3 regions of the Turicibacter sp. H121 genome follow, and region 1 is predicted to be linked to each of the others. Evidence: a T-box and tRNA genes for the amino acid it is inferred to sense, from the RefSeq annotation. Region 1 holds a T-box; the other regions hold tRNA genes.
The links. A T-box is a leader RNA that pairs with one kind of tRNA and senses whether it is charged. The one in region 1 lies ahead of pheS (phenylalanine--tRNA ligase subunit alpha), so its partner is inferred to be a tRNA-Phe.
Positions count from the first base shown of each region.

Region 2: it encodes a tRNA-Phe, which carries the amino acid that the T-box ahead of pheS (phenylalanine--tRNA ligase subunit alpha) is inferred to sense. The anticodon was not compared.
Region 3: it encodes a tRNA-Phe, which carries the amino acid that the T-box ahead of pheS (phenylalanine--tRNA ligase subunit alpha) is inferred to sense. The anticodon was not compared.

Region 1 covers NZ_CP013476.1:2,059,127-2,061,346, reverse strand. The annotation lists gene pheT (phenylalanine--tRNA ligase subunit beta) at 1-229, opposite strand, end outside; gene pheS (phenylalanine--tRNA ligase subunit alpha) at 251-1,279, opposite strand; T-box leader at 1,326-1,530, opposite strand; gene AT726_RS09830 (Nif3-like dinuclear metal center hexameric protein) at 1,610-2,220, opposite strand, start outside.
Region 2 covers NZ_CP013476.1:481,334-483,553, forward strand. The annotation lists tRNA gene AT726_RS02180 (tRNA-Gly) at 42-115, opposite strand; tRNA gene AT726_RS02185 (tRNA-His) at 120-195, opposite strand; tRNA gene AT726_RS02190 (tRNA-Trp) at 198-271, opposite strand; tRNA gene AT726_RS02195 (tRNA-Thr) at 286-361, opposite strand; tRNA gene AT726_RS02200 (tRNA-Val) at 374-449, opposite strand; tRNA gene AT726_RS02205 (tRNA-Glu) at 456-532, opposite strand; tRNA gene AT726_RS02210 (tRNA-Asn) at 546-622, opposite strand; rRNA gene rrf (5S ribosomal RNA) at 629-737, opposite strand; tRNA gene AT726_RS02220 (tRNA-Leu) at 747-835, opposite strand; tRNA gene AT726_RS02225 (tRNA-Lys) at 875-950, opposite strand; tRNA gene AT726_RS02230 (tRNA-Gln) at 956-1,030, opposite strand; tRNA gene AT726_RS02235 (tRNA-Tyr) at 1,040-1,124, opposite strand; tRNA gene AT726_RS02240 (tRNA-Thr) at 1,128-1,203, opposite strand; tRNA gene AT726_RS02245 (tRNA-Val) at 1,217-1,292, opposite strand; tRNA gene AT726_RS02250 (tRNA-Phe) at 1,299-1,374, opposite strand; tRNA gene AT726_RS02255 (tRNA-Asp) at 1,385-1,460, opposite strand; tRNA gene AT726_RS02260 (tRNA-Met) at 1,464-1,539, opposite strand; tRNA gene AT726_RS02265 (tRNA-Ser) at 1,561-1,653, opposite strand; tRNA gene AT726_RS02270 (tRNA-Met) at 1,673-1,749, opposite strand; tRNA gene AT726_RS02275 (tRNA-Ala) at 1,776-1,851, opposite strand; tRNA gene AT726_RS02280 (tRNA-Pro) at 1,868-1,944, opposite strand; tRNA gene AT726_RS02285 (tRNA-Asn) at 1,952-2,028, opposite strand; rRNA gene rrf (5S ribosomal RNA) at 2,035-2,143, opposite strand; tRNA gene AT726_RS02295 (tRNA-Leu) at 2,153-2,220, opposite strand, start outside.
Region 3 covers NZ_CP013476.1:485,016-487,235, forward strand. The annotation lists tRNA gene AT726_RS02330 (tRNA-Gly) at 217-290, opposite strand; tRNA gene AT726_RS02335 (tRNA-His) at 295-370, opposite strand; tRNA gene AT726_RS02340 (tRNA-Trp) at 373-446, opposite strand; tRNA gene AT726_RS02345 (tRNA-Thr) at 461-536, opposite strand; tRNA gene AT726_RS02350 (tRNA-Val) at 550-625, opposite strand; tRNA gene AT726_RS02355 (tRNA-Glu) at 632-708, opposite strand; tRNA gene AT726_RS02360 (tRNA-Arg) at 722-798, opposite strand; tRNA gene AT726_RS02365 (tRNA-Leu) at 807-895, opposite strand; tRNA gene AT726_RS02370 (tRNA-Lys) at 934-1,009, opposite strand; tRNA gene AT726_RS02375 (tRNA-Asp) at 1,019-1,094, opposite strand; tRNA gene AT726_RS02380 (tRNA-Phe) at 1,104-1,179, opposite strand; tRNA gene AT726_RS02385 (tRNA-Asp) at 1,190-1,265, opposite strand; tRNA gene AT726_RS02390 (tRNA-Met) at 1,269-1,344, opposite strand; tRNA gene AT726_RS02395 (tRNA-Ser) at 1,366-1,458, opposite strand; tRNA gene AT726_RS02400 (tRNA-Met) at 1,478-1,554, opposite strand; tRNA gene AT726_RS02405 (tRNA-Pro) at 1,574-1,650, opposite strand; tRNA gene AT726_RS02410 (tRNA-Arg) at 1,658-1,734, opposite strand; tRNA gene AT726_RS02415 (tRNA-Leu) at 1,743-1,831, opposite strand; tRNA gene AT726_RS02420 (tRNA-Lys) at 1,871-1,946, opposite strand; tRNA gene AT726_RS02425 (tRNA-Gln) at 1,952-2,026, opposite strand; tRNA gene AT726_RS02430 (tRNA-Val) at 2,034-2,109, opposite strand; tRNA gene AT726_RS02435 (tRNA-Glu) at 2,116-2,192, opposite strand.

The sequences.
Region 1 (2,220 bases):
GAACAACACCGTCTTCTCCACCAACATTTACTTGACATACTGATAATTTATCCGCATTTGGATGTTGTACACGTTCTTCAACATAACCAATTACAACATTCGTTGCATCTGCTAATACATTAACCGATTCTACTTCAATCCCTGTTCTTGTAATTTTTTCTGCTAAATCTTTTGGATCAATATCGCTTAAATCAATATATTGACTTAACCAATTCACTGAAACTAACATCTATATGGCCTCCATTCAATCTTATTTAAACTGATTAATAAATCTTAAATCATTTGTATAGAAGTTACGGATATCTTCAATTCCGTATTTAAGCATGGCGATACGCTCTGCTCCGATACCGAATGCAAATCCTTGATATTTCTTAGAATCAAATCCTGACATTTCTAAGACGTTTGGATGCACCATCCCTGCTCCTAAAATTTCAATCCATCCTGTTCCTTTACAGATGTTACATCCACATCCTGAACATTTTGAGCATGTTACGTCAACCTCTACTGATGGTTCAGTAAATGGGAAGAATGATGGACGTAAACGGATTTCACGATCTTCACCAAACATTTTACGAGCTAATTCTAATAATGTTCCTTTTAAGTCAGCCATTGTAATATCTGTATCAATAACTAATCCTTCAATTTGAGTAAATTGATGTGAGTGAGTCGCATCATCATCGTCACGACGATATACTTTACCAGGGCAGATAATTTTGATTGGTCCTTGACCTTTAGCTGCTTCTAAAACACGTGCTTGTACAGGTGACGTATGTGTGCGTAATAAAGACTCTTCAGTAATATAGAATGAATCTTGCATATCACGAGCTGGATGTCCTTTAGGTAAGTTTAATAATTCAAAGTTATAATGATCCCACTCTACTTCTGGACCTTCTTCAACTGTGTATCCCATTGAGATAAATAAAGCTTCTAATTCGTTCGTCACGGCTTGTAATGGATGAACAACACCAATATAGTTTGTACGTCCTGGTAATGTCACATCAATTGTTTCATTTGCTAACTGTTGTTGAATGGCTAAAGCTTCTAACTCAGCTTTTTTAGTTTCAATTGCTTGTGAAATTACAGATTTAACTTCGTTTGATACTTGCCCAGCACTTTTACGTTCTTCTGGCGCCATATCTTTCATGTTTTTCATCACTTCTTGAATTGGACCTTTTTTTCCTAGGTATTTTACGCGAAGATCATTTAATTCTTTTAAATCAGTTGTATTTGCTACTTCTGATAAAGCTTCGACTTGTAATTGTTTTAATCGATCTAGCATCTTAATTCCTCCAAACTGTTTTTTAAAAAATAAAAAAACGTCCTTAAAAAAGGACGTTTCACACGCGGTACCACCTTTATTGCTAAGATAAATTCTTAACCTCTTAAAACGGATAACGGCCGCAACCGGATGTGATTAGCATCACTCACAAGGTGAATTCATGAGTTTAACTATAAGAGTGCTTCCAGTCTTAGACACCCTCTCCCTTAATAGCAAGTTCCTCATTACTACGCCTTAATCAACGTTTTTTTATTTTTTCTTATCTCTATTATATACATTCAAATGAAAAATGTACAATATTTTATGATATTTAGTAAAATTTTCAATTCATTAAACGAATTTAAACGGTTCCGTACTTAACTCAGAGGCCAGTGCAATATCGCCCATTAATTCATTTAATAAACTTGCAACATGTTGCTTCATAATACACTCTGCATGGTGTCCCACATCTAAAATGTTTAATCCCATCTCTTGAGCATCTTGGGCATCATGGAATCCGACATCACCTGTAATAAATAAATCAGCTTTCTTAGCCTTAACAGGTCCAATATAGCTACTTCCACTTCCACCAATAATCGCAACTGTTTTAATTTTTTTATTCAGCTTACCAACGAAGCGGGCATGTGAAACATTTAAAGCCTGTTTAACGTGTTGAATATACTCAGAAGCTTCAACTGGATTTTCAACTTGCCCAATACGTCCAAGACCATACTCAGCATCAGGCATCGTCACATTTAAGGCATACACATCATATGCCATTTCTTCGTAAGGATGTACCGTTTTAATTTTAGCAATCACACAACTTACTAAAGAAGTTGGAAGTACCCCTTCAATCTTCACTTCATCCACGTATTCAATTTCACCAGTTTGTCCGATAAACGGTTGACTACCCGCTAATGGTTGAAATGAACCGGTTCCTGAAGTCGTAAATGTGCAGTGTG
Region 2 (2,220 bases), 1.0 Mb from region 1:
TGTAGCAAAAAAAACACCCCGAAGGATGTTAATAATCATATTGGAGCGGGTGAAGAGAATCGAACTCTCACAGTCAGCTTGGAAGGCTGAAGTTCTACCATTAAACTACACCCGCGTATTGGGGCGACTGATGGGAATCGAACCCACGAATGTCGGAGCCACAATCCGATGCGTTAACCACTTCGCCACAATCGCCATGGCAGGGGTGGCAGGAATCGAACCCACACTAACGGTTTTGGAGACCGCTGTTCTACCGTTAAACTACACCCCTAATTATTTAATTAATGGTGCCGGAAGCAGGACTTGAACCCGCAACCTACTGATTACAAGTCAGTTGCTCTACCAATTGAGCTATTCCGGCATTTGTTTGATATGGTGGAGGATGACGGGCTCGAACCGCCGACCCTCTGCTTGTAAGGCAGATGCTCTCCCAGCTGAGCTAATCCTCCACTTAATGGTGACCCGTACGGGATTCGAACCCGTGTATGCATGCGTGAAAGGCATGTGTGTTAAACCGCTTCACCAACGGGCCATTAAGTAATTAATGGCGCCCCAACTAGGACTCGAACCTAGGACCCCTTGATTAACAGTCAAGTGCTCTAACCAACTGAGCTATTGAGGCATTTTTGCCTAGCGACGTCCTACTCTCGCACTTGCGTACTACCCTCGGCGCTAAGGAGCTTAACTTCTGTGTTCGGTATGGGAACAGGTGTGACCTCCTTGCCATCATCACTAGACTATTTAATTGGTGCCTAGGGCCGGAATCGAACCGGCACGGGTGTCACCACCCGCAGGATTTTAAGTCCTGTGCGTCTACCAGTTCCGCCACCCAGGCATTTCGTTTATTTCAAGGCACGCGCCTATTTTTTGAAAATGGTGTCCTGCAGAGGACTCGAACCTCTGACCCTCTGATTAAAAGTCAGATGCTCTACCAACTGAGCTAGCAGGACATCATTGGCTGGGCTAGCTGGATTCGAACCAGCGCATGACGGAGTCAAAGTCCGTTGCCTTACCGCTTGGCTATAGCCCATGATTAAAGTGGTGGTGGGGGACGGATTCGAACCGCCGAACTCGGAGAGAGCGGATTTACAGTCCGCCGCGTTTAGCCACTTCGCTACCCCACCAGCTGGTGCCGGAAGCAGGACTTGAACCCGCAACCTACTGATTACAAGTCAGTTGCTCTACCAATTGAGCTATTCCGGCATTTATTTAATTATGGTGGAGGATGACGGGCTCGAACCGCCGACCCTCTGCTTGTAAGGCAGATGCTCTCCCAGCTGAGCTAATCCTCCACTTAATGGTGGCTTGGGACGGAATCGAACCGCCGACACAAGGATTTTCAGTCCTTTGCTCTACCGACTGAGCTACCAAGCCTTTTTTAAAATGGCGGTCCAGACGGGAATCGAACCCGCGATCTCCTGCGTGACAGGCAGGCATGTTAACCGCTACACCACTGGACCTTTTGGTTGCGGGGACAGGACTTGAACCTGCGACCTTCGGGTTATGAGCCCGACGAGCTACCAACTGCTCCACCCCGCGATGTTATATTTAAATTTAATATGGCGGAGGAAGAGGGATTCGAACCCCCGCGACGCTTTCACGCCCTGTCGGTTTTCAAGACCGATCCCTTCAGCCGGACTTGGGTATTCCTCCATTTTATCCATATTCTCTTTGGTAGCGGAGGAGGGACTCGAACCCCCAACCTCACGGGTATGAACCGTACGCTCTAGCCAGTTGAGCTACTCCGCCATTTATTGTATTTGCTAATATTTAATTGGTGGAGACTAGGGGGATCGAACCCCTGACCTCCTGCGTGCAAGGCAGGCGCTCTCCCAGCTGAGCTAAGTCCCCATGGGTATTTATTTAATGGTCGGGAAGACAGGATTCGAACCTGCGACCCCCTGGTCCCAAACCAGGTGCTCTACCAAGCTGAGCCACTTCCCGAGTTTTATGGCGCCCCAACTAGGACTCGAACCTAGGACCCCTTGATTAACAGTCAAGTGCTCTAACCAACTGAGCTATTGAGGCATTTTTGCCTAGCGACGTCCTACTCTCGCACTTGCGTACTACCCTCGGCGCTAAGGAGCTTAACTTCTGTGTTCGGTATGGGAACAGGTGTGACCTCCTTGCCATCATCACTAGACTATTTAATTGGTGCCTAGGGCCGGAATCGAACCGGCACGGGTGTCACCACCCGCAGGATTTTAAGTCCTGTGCGTC
Region 3 (2,220 bases), 1.0 Mb from region 1:
AAGGAATTAAAAATTTAATAGATAAATAGTTAAAGTAACCTTCTTCATCTATAAAGTATTAAAGTGATCATATCAATTTTCTTTAGTTATAAAAAAATTGAAACAGTACATTGCTACTAGATTCTAAAATTGGGGTAATTTTCTATTGTATATGACTTTTTACATATCGTTATATTCAGAACAAAAAAACATCCCGAAGGATGTTAATAATCATATTGGAGCGGGTGAAGAGAATCGAACTCTCACAGTCAGCTTGGAAGGCTGAAGTTCTACCATTAAACTACACCCGCATATTGGGGCGACTGATGGGAATCGAACCCACGAATGTCGGAGCCACAATCCGATGCGTTAACCACTTCGCCACAATCGCCATGGCAGGGGTGGCAGGAATCGAACCCACACTAACGGTTTTGGAGACCGCTGTTCTACCGTTAAACTACACCCCTACTTATTTAATTAATGGTGCCGGAAGCAGGACTTGAACCCGCAACCTACTGATTACAAGTCAGTTGCTCTACCAATTGAGCTATTCCGGCATTTATTTAATTATGGTGGAGGATGACGGGCTCGAACCGCCGACCCTCTGCTTGTAAGGCAGATGCTCTCCCAGCTGAGCTAATCCTCCACTTAATGGTGACCCGTACGGGATTCGAACCCGTGTATGCATGCGTGAAAGGCATGTGTGTTAAACCGCTTCACCAACGGGCCATTAAATGTTTAATGGCGCGCCCAAGAGGAGTCGAACCCCTAACCTTTTGATCCGTAGTCAAACGCTCTATCCAATTGAGCTATGGGCGCTATTTAGTTGGTGCCTAGGGCCGGAATCGAACCGGCACGGGTGTCACCACCCGCAGGATTTTAAGTCCTGTGCGTCTACCAGTTCCGCCACCCAGGCATTTCATTTATTTCAAGGCACGCGCCTATTTTTTAAAATGGTGTCCTGCAGAGGACTCGAACCTCTGACCCTCTGATTAAAAGTCAGATGCTCTACCAACTGAGCTAGCAGGACTTTTTAAAATGGCGGTCCAGACGGGAATCGAACCCGCGATCTCCTGCGTGACAGGCAGGCATGTTAACCGCTACACCACTGGACCTTTATTGAATGGTGGCTTGGGACGGAATCGAACCGCCGACACAAGGATTTTCAGTCCTTTGCTCTACCGACTGAGCTACCAAGCCTTTTTTTAAATGGCGGTCCAGACGGGAATCGAACCCGCGATCTCCTGCGTGACAGGCAGGCATGTTAACCGCTACACCACTGGACCTTTTGGTTGCGGGGACAGGACTTGAACCTGCGACCTTCGGGTTATGAGCCCGACGAGCTACCAACTGCTCCACCCCGCGATGTTATATTTAAATTTAATATGGCGGAGGAAGAGGGATTCGAACCCCCGCGACGCTTTCACGCCCTGTCGGTTTTCAAGACCGATCCCTTCAGCCGGACTTGGGTATTCCTCCATTTTATCCATATTCTCTTTGGTAGCGGAGGAGGGACTCGAACCCCCAACCTCACGGGTATGAACCGTACGCTCTAGCCAGTTGAGCTACTCCGCCTTTTATTATTTGTTTTTAATGGTCGGGAAGACAGGATTCGAACCTGCGACCCCCTGGTCCCAAACCAGGTGCTCTACCAAGCTGAGCCACTTCCCGAGTTTTATGGCGCGCCCAAGAGGAGTCGAACCCCTAACCTTTTGATCCGTAGTCAAACGCTCTATCCAATTGAGCTATGGGCGCTATTTAGTTGGTGCCTAGGGCCGGAATCGAACCGGCACGGGTGTCACCACCCGCAGGATTTTAAGTCCTGTGCGTCTACCAGTTCCGCCACCCAGGCATTTCATTCATTTCAAGGCACGCGCCTATTTCTTAAAAATGGTGTCCTGCAGAGGACTCGAACCTCTGACCCTCTGATTAAAAGTCAGATGCTCTACCAACTGAGCTAGCAGGACATCATTGGCTGGGCTAGCTGGATTCGAACCAGCGCATGACGGAGTCAAAGTCCGTTGCCTTACCGCTTGGCTATAGCCCAATTTTTATGGTGGAGGATGACGGGCTCGAACCGCCGACCCTCTGCTTGTAAGGCAGATGCTCTCCCAGCTGAGCTAATCCTCCACTTAATGGTGACCCGTACGGGATTCGAACCCGTGTATGCATGCGTGAAAGGCATGTGTGTTAAACCGCTTCACCAACGGGCCTGTTCCCTTAGTGCGACTTGATTATCTT